Regions from separate parts of the Pseudomonas sp. H3_E04 genome, predicted to be linked through region 2. Evidence: predicted binding sites of a transcription regulator. Region 2 holds the regulator's gene; the other holds the start of a gene.
What was found. Region 2 encodes FliA, which starts transcription of late flagellar genes. Its sites were predicted from a motif close to CTAAAGTTTNNNNNNNNNNNGCCGNTAA; they were not measured.
Positions count from the first base shown of each region.

Region 1 (7,803 bases), 2.9 Mb from region 2:
ATCAGCGGCGGTCTCGCTGCCGTTTCTTGATAATAAAGATCGGGAAATCTATGTGTGGTTTCTGATCAGCTTTCCCTTTTATTTGTTATTTCTTTTTTTCATCACGCTCAACTTCAATCACCGCTCCCTCTACTCACCCTCGGATTTTGGCAAAGACAAAAACTTCCTCAAGGCGACTGAACATCCGGAACGCGAGAGCGAACGAAAAGTACCGTTGCGCAAAACCGATGAACCGTGCGCTTTCGAGATAACCAGCTGCGTGGTATCCAGCAACATCGCGGGCGGCGGATTTCAGCGACCATGCAGGATCCACAACGCGCCCGACCCACCGCCCGACCTGGCGAGCCAGGCCAGCCCGGTGGTGCAGACGATCAAGCTGTCACCACTGATCAGCGAACTGAACATCATCGACGCCAGAGATGTTGACGCGTCCAGAGAATTCGATGCGATTCTCGACACTCTGCGCAGCGGTGGGAAAAAAAACCCGCGTGTTCTGGTCTTCCTGTCGAATCATGTTTCGGACTCTGCGGCACATACCGCGCTGCAACAGCTCAAACAGGCGAAGAAAAGCTCAGGTACAACGTTGTGTGTCGTTTACAACCTGTGCACTCAGACAGTCACCTTACTGGGGCGCACAAGCTGACGGGGCGACCCGCAAACAGGCAGACAAGAGAAACGGTTTGATGAACCACACAAAAATTCCGAAAAAAAAGGCGGCCCTGAACAGGCCGCCTTTTTCATTGCGCGTCGCTCCGAACCGCTCAGAACAACTTGCGGCCCTTGTTGGCAGCAATGCGCATGCGCAGCGCGTTGAGCTTGATAAAGCCCGCTGCGTCCGCCTGGTTGTAAGCGCCGCCGTCTTCTTCGAAGGTCGCGATATTGGCGTCGAACAACGAATCGTCGGACTTGCGCCCGGTCACGATCACATTGCCCTTGTACAGCTTGAGACGCACAACGCCGTTCACGTTGACCTGCGAAGCGTCGATCATCTGTTGCAGCATCAGGCGCTCCGGGCTCCACCAGTAACCGGTGTAGATCAGGCTGGCGTACTTGGGCATCAGCTCGTCTTTGAGGTGAGCGACTTCGCGGTCCAGAGTGATCGACTCGATGGCGCGGTGAGCGCGCAGCATGATGGTGCCGCCGGGGGTTTCGTAGCAGCCACGGGACTTCATGCCGACATAACGGTTTTCGACGATATCGAGACGACCGATGCCGTGCTCGCCGCCGATCTTGTTCAGCGTCGCCAGTACGGTGGCCGGAGTCATTTCGACGCCGTCCAGCGCGACGATGTCGCCGTTGCGGTAAGTCAGTTCCAGGTATTGCGGGGTATCGGGGGCCTTCTCCGGGGAGACGGTCCAGCGCCACATGTCTTCTTCGTGCTCGGTCCAGGTGTCTTCCAGCACGCCGCCTTCATAGGAGATGTGCAGCAGGTTGGCGTCCATCGAGTACGGGGATTTTTTCTTGCCGTGGCGTTCGATCGGGATCGCGTGCTTCTCGGCGTAGTCCATCAGCTTCTCGCGGGACAACAGGTCCCACTCGCGCCAAGGGGCGATCACTTTCACACCCGGCTTGAGCGCGTAGGCGCCCAGTTCGAAACGCACCTGGTCGTTGCCCTTGCCGGTGGCGCCATGGGAAATGGCGTCGGCGCCGGTTTCGTTGGCGATTTCGATCAGGCGCTTGGCGATCAGCGGACGGGCGATGGAAGTACCCAGCAGGTACTCGCCTTCGTAAACGGTATTGGCGCGGAACATCGGGAATACGAAATCACGCACGAACTCTTCGCGCAGGTCGTCGATGTAGATTTCTTTGACGCCCATGGCCTGAGCCTTGGCGCGGGCCGGCTCGACCTCTTCGCCTTGACCGAGATCGGCGGTGAAGGTCACCACTTCACAGTTATAAGTATCCTGCAGCCACTTGAGGATCACCGAAGTGTCCAGGCCGCCGGAATACGCCAGAACGACCTTGTTTACGTCCGCCATGCCATCACTCCACGGGGTTCTACGGAAAGCCGGGGAGTCTACCGCTCCAACGCGATAATTTACAGAGGCGCGACAGCTTAAGACGACAAAGCGACAGAACCTGTCGAGAGCGCGACGATGACCGGCGGGTCAGGAAGTCGCTGCGGCGGCGGCTGGCGTGCTCGCCTGCGGTGCTGGCGCAGGGGCGGCGGTCGGTGCCACACGTGACAGTTTCACGTTGACCCGGCGATTCTTCGCACGATTGGCCTTGCTGGTGTTAGGCACGATCGGATACTGCTCGCCGTGGAAACGCACAGTGATCTGCGATTCCTGGATGCCGTTGGCCTTGAAGAAATCGACTACCGCCAGCGCCCGACGCCGCGACAGTTCGCGGTTGGTCAGACGATTGCCGCTGTTGTCGGAATGGCCATCGAGCTCGATGTGGTTCACCGTCGGATCGGCCTTCATATAGTCGAGCATGACCTGCAGTTTGGCCTTGGCAGCCGGGTCCAGATCAATGCCTTCACCGGGAAAGCCGATCTGCGATTGCTTGATCTGGTCGAAATTCTGCGGCAGCAATTTTGCCACACAGGTTTGATAGTCATTGAACGCTTTGCTGAACTTGACCGGCAACAGACGCACTTCCGAGACTCGGCCATCGCCAGAAGCACGGCGTACTACCGGACTGCGACCATCCAGCAGGCCGCTGATCAATCCACCAGCCTGGGATTGCGAGCTGTTGAACAACACATTGCCGCTGCCCAGACGCACAGAGCCCAGATTGATGTCGCCGCGCCCCGGCTGCCACGGTGCAGCGGCGGCAAGCAAGGTCGCCGAACCGCCGCCGAGCATGGCGTTGTAGGCATTCAGGCGAAAGATCGCCTGCTCTCCGGCCTTGCGCACGAACTCGCCCGAGCCGAAATCGGTGATCGGTTGCGTCAGGCGGCACTCGAACTGGTCGCCGGCGACCGTCCACTCAATGTTCTCCAGACGGGTCTGGTAAGTCAGCGCCATCGCGGGAAGGCTGGCAAACACACTGAGCAGGGCTAAATAACGCTGGCGCACGGGAGGCTCCATTGGCTTGTGAAACACAAACACCGATTCACACAATGTTTACGGCATACCTTCGGGATATCGGACGCTTGGGGCAAAACTTGATAGCGGGTGCCTGCAAGAGTCTTTTCCGGTAGCATTCGCCTCAGTTTGACCCGCCTGGAATCCCCTCATGTCCGACCGCCTGACCCTGCTGCGTCCCGACGACTGGCACATTCATCTTCGCGATGGTGCCGTGTTGACCAATACCGTTGCCGATGTGGCCCGCACCTTCGGGCGCGCGATCATCATGCCGAACCTGGTACCGCCGGTGCGCAACGCCGCTGAAGCCGACGGCTATCGTCAGCGCATTCTCGCTGCCCGCCCGGCCGGCAGTCAGTTCGAACCGTTGATGGTGCTGTACCTCACCGACCGCACTCAACCGGAAGAAATTCGTCAGGCCAAGGCCAGCGGTTTCGTCTACGCCGCCAAGCTGTATCCGGCCGGCGCGACCACCAACTCCGATTCCGGCGTGACCAGCATCGACAAGATCTTCCCGGCGCTGGAAGCCATGGCCGAAGTCGGCATGCCGCTGTTGATCCACGGTGAGGTCACCCGTGGCGACGTCGATGTGTTCGACCGCGAAAAGATTTTCATCGACGAGCACATGCGCCGCGTGGTGGAGCGTTTCCCGACGCTGAAAGTGGTATTCGAACACATCACCACCGGCGACGCCGTGCAGTTCGTCAACGAGGCCTCGGCCAACGTTGGCGCGACCATCACCGCGCATCACCTGCTGTACAACCGCAACCACATGCTGGTGGGCGGGATTCGGCCGCACTTCTACTGCCTGCCGATCCTCAAGCGCAATACGCATCAGGAAGCCTTGCTCGACGCCGCCACCAGCGGCAGCGCCAAGTTCTTCCTCGGCACCGACTCGGCGCCCCACGCCCAGCATGCCAAGGAAGCGGCCTGCGGTTGCGCCGGTTGCTACACCGCTTACGCCGCCATCGAGATGTATGCCGAAGCGTTCGAGCAGCGTAACGCGCTGGACAAACTCGAAGCCTTCGCCAGCCTCAACGGCCCGCGCTTCTACGGCCTGCCGGCAAACACCGATCGCATCACCCTGGTTCGCGAAGAATGGACCGCCCCGACCAGTCTGCCATTTGGCGAGCTGACCGTTATCCCGCTGCGCGCTGGTGAAAAACTGCGCTGGCGCCTGCTGGAGGAACACGCGTGAGTGAAGAGCATTTCGACGATGAGCTGGACGGTCAAGGTGGCGGCGGCGGTTCCCGTCACCCCATGGCAGCGCGTTTTCGCGGCTACCTGCCGGTTGTCGTCGACGTAGAAACCGGTGGCTTCAACGCAGCCACCGATGCCTTGCTGGAGATTGCCGCGACCACCATCGCCATGGATGAAAAGGGTTTCGTCTACCCGGATCACACCTACTTCTTCCGCGTCGAGCCATTTGAAGGCGCCAACGTCGAAGCGGCAGCGCTGGAGTTCACCGGGATCAAGCTCGATCACCCGCTGCGCATGGCCGTCAGCGAAGAAACCGCGCTGACCGACATCTTCCGTGGCATCCGCAAGGCGCTGAAAGCCAACGGCTGCAAGCGGGCAATTCTGGTCGGGCACAACAGTAGTTTCGATCTGGGCTTTCTCAACGCAGCCGTTGCGCGCCTGGACATGAAGCGCAACCCGTTCCACCCTTTCTCCAGCTTCGACACCGCGACCCTGGCGGGTCTGGCGTACGGTCAGACCGTGCTGGCGAAAGCCTGTCAGGCGGCCGGCATCGATTTCGACGGTCGTGAAGCGCACTCGGCGCGTTACGACACCGAAAAGACCGCTGAGCTGTTCTGCGGCATCGTCAATCGCTGGAAGCAGATGGGCGGCTGGGAAGACTTCGACGACTGATCCTCGTCGAGCAAATCCCGCGCATGAAAAAACCGGCCACGTGGGCCGGTTTTTTTGTACCTCGACGTTGCGCCTTACAGGGCCGCAGCGTTCTCGGTCAGGTATGCAGCAACGCCTTCTGGCGAAGCGTTCATGCCTTTGTCGCCTTTCTTCCAGTTGGCCGGGCAGACTTCGCCGTGCTCTTCGTGGAATTGCAGCGCGTCGACCAGACGGATCAGCTCTTCCATGTTACGGCCCAGCGGCAGGTCGTTGATGATCTGCGAGCGAACCACGCCTTTGTCGTCGATCAGGAACGCGCCACGGAAAGCCACGCCGCCTTCGGATTCAACGTCGTACGCTTTGGCGATGTCGTGCTTCATGTCGGCAGCCATGGTGTATTTCACCTGGCCGATACCGCCATTGTTGACCGGGGTGTTGCGCCAGGCGTTGTGGGTGAAGTGCGAGTCGATCGACACAGCGATCACTTCAACGTTGCGCGCCTTGAAGTCAGCCATGCGGTTGTCCAGAGCGATCAGCTCGGACGGGCAGACGAAGGTGAAGTCCAGCGGGTAGAAGAACACCAGGCCGTATTTGCCTTTGATGGCCGAGGACAGGGTGAAGCTGTCAACGATCTCGCCATTGCCGAGTACGGCCGGGACGGTGAAGTCTGGGGCTTGTTTGCCTACGAGTACGCTCATTGATATCTCCTGGTGTAAAAACTTGAAGTTCAGGGTCCGGGCCAGCCTGTCACCCTCAGGCGACAGCCCTGTGACACGAACCCTCTTCGCAAGGGACGACCATCATACACTGCGTGTTTGGCCTGTCCGTAACGGATTTTCCCTGTTCGTTTGTCCACTGCGTATTCATGGGGTCAGACAAGCGTTTGGAAAATACCGTTCGTCAGTCGCTGGGAAATTGGCTGCGAAGCGTTCAGAAACCACTTTGACAATCATTCTCGTTAACATTAAGATCCATCGCAATTGAGTCACAACCAGCGACGGTTCTTACTTATGTATGTTTGCCTCTGCACTGGCGTCACCGACGGACAGATCCGCGAAGCGATCTATGAAGGTTGCTGCAGCTATAAAGAAGTTCGCCAGGCCACCGGCGTCGCCAGCCAGTGCGGCAAATGCGCCTGCCTTGCCAAGGAAGTGGTCCGCGAAACCCTGACCAAGCTGCAAACCGCCCAGGCTGCGATCCCCTACCCGGTAGAATTTACTGCCGCTTAATGCCCCCATTTCAAAGAACCGGACTAGATGTCCGGTTTTTTTATGCCTGAAAATCAATTGCTTAGCGTCCAGACGCGGAACACAAACATTCTTATTCCGATTAATTTTCATTTATTATTCAATAACTTAGGTTTGACACTTATAACTGCCAAGCTCAAACTCCGCCTTATATACGGTTAATACAGGGCAGGACTCCGATCATGAAAGGCGACATTACAGTCATCCAGCATCTCAACAAGATCCTCGCCAATGAGCTGGTCGCGATCAATCAGTACTTTCTGCATGCGCGCATGTACGAAGATTGGGGTCTGAACAAGCTCGGCAAGCACGAATACAAAGAATCCATCGACGAGATGAAACACGCGGACAAGCTGATCAAGCGCATCCTGTTCCTTGAAGGCCTGCCGAACGTGCAGGATCTGGGCAAGCTGCACATCGGCGAACACACCCGCGAAATGCTCGAGTGCGACCTGCGCATCGAAAAGACCGGCCATGCCGATCTGAAAGCCGCCATCGCTCATTGCGAGACCGTTGGCGACTTCGGTAGCCGTGAACTGCTCGAAGACATTCTCGAGTCGGAAGAAGAACACATCGACTGGCTGGAAACCCAGCTCGGCCTGATCGACAAGATCGGCCTGGAAAACTATCTGCAATCGCAGATGGGCGAAGAGTAGGAGCTGTCGAGTGAAACGAGGCTGCGATCTTTATCGATTTCAGCCTTGATACTCAGTCAACTCGTATAACCAACAAAAAGCCCCGCCCTCTTTCGAGATGCGGGGCTTTTTATTGGCTGAAGATCAGAAGATCGCAGCCTCGTTTCACTCGACAGCTCCTACAGGAGACGCGTCGCCGAGCGAAACTCTATGAACGTAGAATCAGGCTTCGGACTTGTTCGCCGCTGCCGCTTCGACAGCCGCCTTGATGGTGCTTTGCAGCGAACCGTCTGCAGCCATCTCGGTCATGATGTCGCTGCCGCCGACCAGTTCACCGCCAACCCACAGTTGCGGGAAAGTCGGCCAGTTGGCGTATTTTGGCAGGTTGGCGCGGATTTCCGGGTTCTGCAGGATGTCCACGTACGCGAACTTTTCACCACAGGCCATCACAGCCTGCGCAGCCTTTGCGGAGAAGCCGCACTGCGGGGCATTCGGCGAGCCTTTCATGTAAAGCAGAATGGTGTTGTTGGCAATCTGCTCTTTAATCGTTTCGATGATATCCATGGAGCACCTCGGCTGAACTTTCCGACTCAGAGGTCGGCACGGTGGCGCATTGTAACGGAATCCCGAGCGCCATGCTCGGTCTCCCCGACAGACCTGCTCAAGCCGCCGCGACCGTCACCGGCACTCCGTTCAACGCCGCATTGCCCGATAATTCGTCGAGCTGGCACTCGTCGGTCAGGTCGTTGGCGCTCGACCCCGGCTGGCCGCTGGCAATCGCCATCTGCACGCCCGGGCGCGCATGGCCCCAACCGTGGGGCAGGCTGACCACGCCTTTCATCATGTCGAGACTGGCGAGCACTTCCACCTCTATCTGCCCGACCCGCGAACTCACGCGAACCCGTTGCCCGTCAGCCAGACCACGACTGGCCAGGTCATCCGGATGCATCAGCAACTGATGCCGCGGCTTGCCCTTCACCAGTCGATGAAAGTTGTGCATCCATGAATTGTTGCTGCGCACATGGCGGCGGCCGATCA
Region 1 is NZ_CP162797.1:3,093,949-3,101,751, forward strand. It holds gene AB4N53_RS13865 (hypothetical protein) at 1-643, shown strand, start outside; gene AB4N53_RS13870 (argininosuccinate synthase) at 762-1,979, opposite strand; gene AB4N53_RS13875 (flagellar protein MotY) at 2,109-3,023, opposite strand; gene pyrC (dihydroorotase) at 3,184-4,230, shown strand; gene rnt (ribonuclease T) at 4,227-4,904, shown strand; gene AB4N53_RS13890 (peroxiredoxin) at 4,979-5,581, opposite strand; gene AB4N53_RS13895 (bacterioferritin-associated ferredoxin) at 5,894-6,112, shown strand; gene bfr (bacterioferritin) at 6,313-6,786, shown strand; gene grxD (Grx4 family monothiol glutaredoxin) at 6,988-7,329, opposite strand; gene AB4N53_RS13910 (molybdopterin oxidoreductase family protein) at 7,427-7,803, opposite strand, start outside.
Region 1: a site for FliA is predicted at 3,090-3,117, ahead of AB4N53_RS13875 (flagellar protein MotY). Genes of this name have one in related genera too.

Region 2 (7,803 bases):
ACGGCCACGCCGCTGCCGGTAAGGTGATTCAGGCCTTCGGTGAGGTGGTGATCGGCGGTAACTACGTGGTCGGTATCGTGGTCTTCGCGATTCTGATGATCATCAACTTCGTCGTGGTGACCAAGGGTGCCGGGCGGATTTCCGAAGTGAGCGCGCGCTTCACCCTCGATGCGATGCCCGGCAAACAAATGGCGATCGACGCCGACCTCAACGCCGGCCTGATCGACCAGAATCAAGCCAAGTCGCGCCGTCAGGAAGTCGCCCAAGAGGCCGAGTTCTACGGTTCGATGGACGGTGCCAGCAAGTTCGTCCGCGGTGACGCCATCGCCGGCCTGCTGATTCTGTTCATCAACCTCATTGGCGGCATGGCCGTGGGTATCTTCCAGCACGGCATGAGCTTCGGCGATGCGGGCAAGGTTTACGCCTTGCTGACCATCGGTGACGGTTTAGTGGCGCAATTGCCATCACTGTTGTTATCTACAGCAGCGGCGATCATGGTGACCCGTGCGTCCGGCTCGGAAGACATGGGCAAGCAGATCAACCGCCAGATGTTCGCCTCGCCGAAAGCGCTGGCCGTGGCCGCTGGTTTGATGGCGGTGATGGGCCTGGTGCCGGGCATGCCGCACTTCTCCTTCCTGAGCATGGCTGCGCTGGCCGCAGGCGGCGCGTACCTGTTCTGGAAGAAGCAGAACGTCGCCAAGGTCGTGGCGCTGGAAGAGGTCAAGCGTCAGCAGGAACTGCTGCCGTCGCCGGCCCGCGCCATGGAAACCAAAGAACTGGGCTGGGACGACGTTACGCCGATCGACATGATTGGTCTGGAAGTCGGCTATCGCCTGATCCCTCTGGTGGACCGCAATCAGGGTGGGCAATTGCTCGCGCGGATCAAGGGCGTGCGCAAGAAGCTCTCGCAGGATCTGGGCTTCCTGATGCCGACCGTGCACATCCGCGACAACCTCGATCTGGCGCCGAGCGCGTATCGCCTGACCCTGATGGGGGTGATTCTGGCCGAGGCCGAGATCTACCCGGATCGCGAACTGGCGATCAACCCGGGCCAGGTCTACGGCTCGCTCAACGGGATCAACGCCAAAGATCCGGCTTTCGGCCTCGAGGCGGTGTGGATCGAAATCAGCCAGCGCGCCCAGGCGCAATCGCTCGGCTACACCGTGGTTGACGCCAGCACCGTGGTCGCCACGCACTTGAACCAGATTCTGTACAAGCACTCCAGTGAGCTGATCGGCCACGAGGAAGTGCAGCAACTCATGCAATTGCTGGCCAAGAGCTCGCCGAAACTGGCAGAAGAGCTGGTACCGGGCGTGGTTTCGCTGTCGCAGTTGCTCAAGGTTCTGCAAGCGCTGCTCGCCGAGCACGTGCCGGTGCGCGACATCCGCAGCATCGCCGAAGCGATCGCGAACAACGCCGCGAAGAGTCAAGATACCGCCGCGCTGGTCGCCGCTGTGCGGGTCGGCGTATCCCGTGCAATCGTCCAAAGCATTGTAGGTACTGAGTCCGAGCTGCCTGTGATCACATTGGAACCAAGGTTGGAACAGATATTGCTCAATAGTCTGCAGAAGGCAGGACAAGGCTCGGAAGAGGGCGTCCTGCTGGAGCCGAGCATGGCCGAGAAGCTGCAACGTTCGTTGATCGAAGCGGCCCAGCGTCAGGAAATGCAAGGCCAACCGGTGATCCTGCTGGTAGCAGGCCCGATTCGCGCGATGCTCTCGCGCTTCGGTCGCCTCGCGGTGCCAGGGCTGCATGTGCTGGCCTACCAGGAAGTACCGGACAACAAGCAAGTGACCATCGTTGCGACAGTAGGGCCCAACGGCTGAGGTAGTGGTTTATGCAAGTTAAGCGTTTTTTCGCCGCCGATATGCGTCAGGCCATGAAGCTGGTTCGCGATGAGCTGGGCGCTGATGCCGCCATCATCGGCAACCGCCGCATTGCCGGCGGCGTCGAGTTGACGGCGGCTCTGGATTACAAATTGTCGGCGCTGGCGCCACGGGTTCCGAACATGGAACTCGAAGACGAGCTGCGCAAGACCCAATCGCGCATCGTCACTGCCCAGGCCGAGCTGAGCCTGCGTGGCGAAGCCGACGGCAACACCAATCAGCAATTGTTTGCCGGGCTGCCATTGACCGCAGGCCTGCCGTTGACCGCTGCCGAGCCGCTGAGCGAGCCGACCTACGCCGCACCGACGCGTCCGGCCGCAGCACCTGCGCAGGCCTCGGCAGGTGTCGATCCGCGTGCGCTGGATTCGATGCGTTTTGAATTGAACAGCCTGCGCGAGTTGATGGAAGTGCAACTCGGCACCCTGGCCTGGAATCAGCTGCAAGGCAGCCGTCCGGCCCAGGCCAATCTGTATCGCCGTCTGCAGCGTATTGGCCTGTCCGGCCCGCTGTCGCGCGACCTGTTGGCGCTGATCACCGATATCGAAGAACCCCGTCAGGCCTGGCGCATGCTGCTGGCGCACCTGGCGCGGATGATTGCCGTACCGGAAGTCGAGCCGCTGGAAGAGGGCGGTGTGATTGCCATGGTCGGCCCCGCCGGCATGGGCAAGACCACCACGCTGGCCAAGCTCGCCGCGCGTTATGTGCTCAAGTACGGCGCGCAGAATGTTGCGCTGGTCAGTATGGACAGCTTCCGCATCGGCGCGCAGGAACAACTGAAAACCCTCGGGCGCATCCTCAACGTGCCGGTGACGCACGTCGATCCCGGCCAGTCGCTGGTGCAGGCATTGGATCCACTGCTACGCAAACGCGTGGTTTTGATCGATACTGCCGGGCTGCAAGCCAGTGATCCGGCGTTGCGCATGCAGCTCGAGAGCCTGGCCGGGCGTGGCATTCGCTCAAAAAATTATCTGGTCCTGGCAACCACCAGCCAGAAACAGGTTCTAACCGCCGCTTATCACAGTTACAAGCGTTGCGGGCTCGCCGGTTGCATCCTGACTAAACTGGATGAAACGGCCAGTCTCGGCGAAGTGTTGAGCCTGGCGATCAGTCATGAATTGCCGGTCGCGTACCTGACCGATGGCCCACGGATTCCGGATGATCTGCATCTGCCGCGCCGTCATCAACTGGTCAGCCGCGCCGTCAGCGTGCAAATGCAGGAAGAACCCAGCGAAGAAGCCATGGCTGACATGTTCGCTGATATCTATCACAGCCCGACCAAGCAGGTTGGCTGAGGTAATCATGAACAGTTTTTGTACCTACATCGATGGTCTGCCACGCATTGTTCCGATCGTGAACGCGCAGCCAGTAATGTGGCCTCCGTCTATGCAAGACAAGGTAAAGAAATAACATGGGCAGCATGCATCCCGTACAGGTGATCGCGGTGACCGGCGGCAAAGGTGGCGTCGGCAAGACTAACGTGTCAGTGAACTTGTCGCTGGCGCTGGCAGAGCTTGGCCGTCGGGTCATGCTGCTGGACGCCGACCTGGGCCTGGCCAACGTCGACGTTCTGCTGGGGCTGACACCCAAGCGCACACTGGCCGACGTCATCGAAGGCCGTTGCGAACTGCGCGACGTGCTGTTGCAGGGCCCGGGCGGGATTCGCATCGTGCCGGCGGCCTCCGGCACGCAGAGCATGGTGCACCTGAGCCCGGCGCAACACGCTGGCCTGATCCAGGCGTTCAGCGACATCGGCGACAATCTCGACGTGCTGGTGATCGACACCGCTGCGGGCATTGGTGACTCGGTAGTCAGTTTCGTGCGCGCCGCCCAGGAAGTGTTGCTGGTGGTCTGCGACGAGCCGACTTCGATCACCGACGCTTACGCGCTGATCAAGTTGCTCAACCGCGACTACGGCATGAACCGCTTCCGCGTGCTGGCCAACATGGCGCAGAGCCCGCAGGAAGGGCGCAACCTGTTCGCCAAGTTGACCAAGGTCACGGATCGCTTCCTCGACGTCGCCCTACAATACGTCGGCGCCGTGCCGTACGACGAAAGCGTGCGCAAAGCGGTGCAGAAGCAGCGCGCCGTCTACGAAGCCTTTCCCCGTTCCAAGTGCGCGCTGGCCTTCAAGGCCATTGCCCAGAAGGTCGACACCTGGCCGCTGCCGGCCAACCCGCGCGGGCACCTGGAATTTTTCGTCGAGCGTCTCGTGCAGCAAACCGCAGGGCCTGTGATATGACCGCCAGTGGCATGAATCTTTACAAAAAGTCGGCGCGTGACGCGCAATACGAATTGATCGAGCGCTACGCGCCACTGGTCAAGCGCATTGCCTATCACTTGCTGGCGCGCCTGCCGGCCAGCGTGCAGGTCGAAGACCTGATCCAGGCCGGGATGATCGGTTTGCTGGAAGTCTCGACCAAATACGACGCCAGCAAAGGCGCCAGTTTCGAAACGTACGCGGGCATTCGAATCCGCGGCGCGATGCTCGATGAAGTGCGCAAAGGGGACTGGGCGCCACGCTCGGTTCACCGTAATACCAGGATGGTCAGCGACGCGATTCGCTCGATTGAAGCTAAAACCGGCCGTGACGCTAAAGATCACGAGGTTGCGGCCGAACTCCAATTGAGTCTCGACGATTACTACGGGATTCTGAATGACACCTTGGGCAGTCGCCTGTTCAGTTTCGACGACCTGCTGCAGGACGGCGAACACGAAGGGCTGCACGAGGATGGCGCGAGTGCTCATATGGAGCCGTCACGCGATCTGGAAGATGAACGCTTCCAGGCGGCGCTGGCGGACGCGATTGCCAATTTGCCGGAGCGTGAGCGACTGGTGTTGGCGCTGTACTACGACGAAGAGCTGAACCTCAAGGAAATCGGTGAAGTCCTTGGCGTCAGTGAATCGCGGGTCAGCCAGTTACACAGCCAGTGCGCGGCCCGTCTGCGGGGGCGTTTGGGGGAGTGGCGAGCGCGCTGAAGGCAGTGTGGGGACACTGCGAAACGAGGCTGGTGCGGTGATGAACGGCGCCGGTCTCGATCCGTTGTGCTCCAGACAAACTTCGAGTGCTATGCCGATTGATTGAAGTGGCGCGTCCAGGTGCTGGGCGCGTTTAAGACTGCTTGGAGGTCGAATTGAACAAAGACATGAAAATCCTCATCGTTGATGACTTCTCAACGATGCGGCGGATCATCAAGAACCTGCTGCGCGATCTTGGGTTCACCAACACCGTCGAGGCCGACGATGGCACCACTGCCATTCCGGTGCTCAACAGCGGCAGCATCGACTTTCTGGTAACGGACTGGAACATGCCGGGCATGACCGGTATCGACCTGCTGCGTCACGTGCGCGCCGATGAAAAACTCAAGCACCTCCCGGTGTTGATGGTGACTGCTGAAGCCAAGCGCGAGCAGATCATCGAGGCCGCTCAGGCCGGTGTGAACGGTTACGTGGTCAAACCTTTCACGGCTCAAGCGTTGAAAGACAAAATCGAGAAGATTTTCGAACGCATCGGCTGATGAATGCGCGGGGGAGCTATGGAGCATAACGAATCATCACAGGGCGATTTCGAATCGACCCTGAAAAAACACGCGGTCGAACTGGTCGAGAGCCTTGAAAAAGGCAAGTTCGGCGACGCGGTGCAACTGATCCATGAGCTCAATCAGACCCGTGACCGCGGCCTGTATCAGGAAGTGGGCAAGCTCACACGTGAACTGCACAGTGCGATCGTCAATTTCCAGATCGATCCGCACATGCCGCAGGCCGAGGAAGTGTCGCAAATCACCGACGCCACCGAACGCCTGGGCTATGTGGTCAAGCTGACGGAAGCCGCGGCCAACCGCACCATGGATCTGGTGGAAAGCGCCACGCCGGTGGTCAACAGTCTCGCTGATGAAGCGCAGACGTTGAGCGCCGATTGGGGCCGCTTCATGCGTCGCGAGGTCGGGGCTGAAGAGTTCCGCGAACTGGCGCGCCGGGTCGACGGTTTTCTGTCACGCAGCAGCACGGACAACCGTGCGGTGTCGAGCAACCTCAACGACATCCTGCTGGCTCAGGATTACCAGGACCTCACAGGTCAAGTGATCAAGCGTGTGACCCAACTGGTCACCGAAGTCGAAAGCAATCTGCTCAAACTCGTGCTCATGGCCAGTCAGGTCGACCGCTTTGCGGGCATCGAACATGACCGCGCTGCAATGCTTGCTGAAAAAGATCCACAAAAACATCTCTCGCAGGGTGAAGGTCCGCAGATTCATGCCGATAAACGAGAAGACGTTGTGTCCGGTCAGGACGATGTGGACGATTTGTTATCCAGCCTTGGATTCTAGAGTTTCGGAATTCGGGTTTTTTGGGTTTTTAGACCTGTAGGAGCACCCCATTAATGAGCTTCGGCGCCGATGAAGAGATCCTTCAGGATTTCCTGGTTGAGGCCGGCGAGATTCTTGAGCAACTGTCCGAACAACTGGTCGAGCTGGAAAGCCGCCCGGATGATGCAGATCTGCTCAATGCAATTTTTCGCGGTTTCCACACTGTAAAAGGGGGCGCCGGCTTCCTTCAGCTCAATGAGCTGGTGGAGTGCTGTCACATCGCCGAAAACGTGTTCGACATCCTGCGCAAGGGTGAGCGTCGCGTTGATGCAGAACTGATGGACGTGGTGCTCGAAGCACTGGACGCGGTGAACAGCATGTTCAGCGAAGTCCGTGAGCGTGCACCGATCACCGCTGCCACGCCGGAACTGCTGGCCGCACTGGCGCGTCTGGCCGAGCCGCAATCGGCGGATGAAGCCGTTGCCGCACCGGTAGAAGCGGTGGAAGAACCGGTCGCTGAAAGCGCATCGGAAGACATCACCGATAACGAATTCGAACAACTGCTGGACTCGCTGAATGCCGTCAAGGCCCAGGCCGAGGCCCCGGCTGCTGTTGTTGCTCCAGCGCCGGTTGCCGACACGGCGGCGAGCGATGAAATCACCGACGCCGAATTTGAATCGCTGCTCGATCAGCTGCACGGCAAGGGCCAGTTTGCTGTCGATGCGGTCGCTCCGGCGCCAGCACCGGCGGCTCCGGCCGCGCCTGCTGCGGGCGACAGCTCGGACATCACCGACGACGAATTCGAAGCCTTGCTCGATCAGTTGCATGGCAAGGGCAACTTCGCCGTTGACGCGCTGGAATCGGCTATCGCTTCGGCTCCGTCAGCACCTGCTGCACCGGCAGCCGCTGCGGCCGGCAGTGACCTGATCAGCGATCACGAATTCGAATCGCTGCTCGACGAACTGCACGGCAAAGGCAAGTTTGACGCCAGCGCGGCGACTGTCGGCTCTGCGTCGAGCGTCGCCACGCCAGCGGCGAAAGCTCCGGCTGCCGCTGCTGCGCCGAAGCCTGCGGCCAAGCCTGAAGCGAAAGCAGAGGCGCCGAAACCGGCCGCCGCTGCTGCACCGGCTACGGCCCGTGCGCCAGCTGCTGCCCCGGCAGAAAAACCGGCCAGCGAAGCGGAAACCACCGTACGCGTCGACACCGCGCGGCTCGACGAGATCATGAACATGGTCGGCGAGTTGGTGCTGGTGCGTAACCGTCTGGTGCGCCTGGGCCTCAACAGCGGCGACGAAGCCATGTCCAAGGCCGTGTCGAACCTCGACGTGGTCACCGCTGACCTGCAGACCGCCGTGATGAAGACGCGGATGCAGCCGATCAAGAAGGTCTTCGGGCGCTTCCCGCGTCTGGTTCGCGACCTCGCACGTCAGCTCAAGAAAGAGATCAACCTGGAACTGGTGGGTGAAGAAACCGACCTCGACAAAAACCTTGTCGAGGCTCTGGCCGACCCGCTGGTCCACTTGGTGCGCAACGCCGTCGACCATGGCATCGAGTCGCCGGAAGAACGTGAAGCATCGGGCAAGGCCCGTGGCGGACGCGTGGTGCTGGCGGCCGAG
Region 2 is NZ_CP162797.1:198,295-206,097, forward strand. It holds gene flhA (flagellar biosynthesis protein FlhA) at 1-1,826, shown strand, start outside; gene flhF (flagellar biosynthesis protein FlhF) at 1,838-3,178, shown strand; gene fleN (flagellar synthesis regulator FleN) at 3,295-4,125, shown strand; gene fliA (RNA polymerase sigma factor FliA) at 4,122-4,862, shown strand; gene AB4N53_RS00925 (chemotaxis response regulator CheY) at 5,030-5,401, shown strand; gene AB4N53_RS00930 (protein phosphatase CheZ) at 5,420-6,208, shown strand; gene AB4N53_RS00935 (chemotaxis protein CheA) at 6,262-7,803, shown strand, end outside.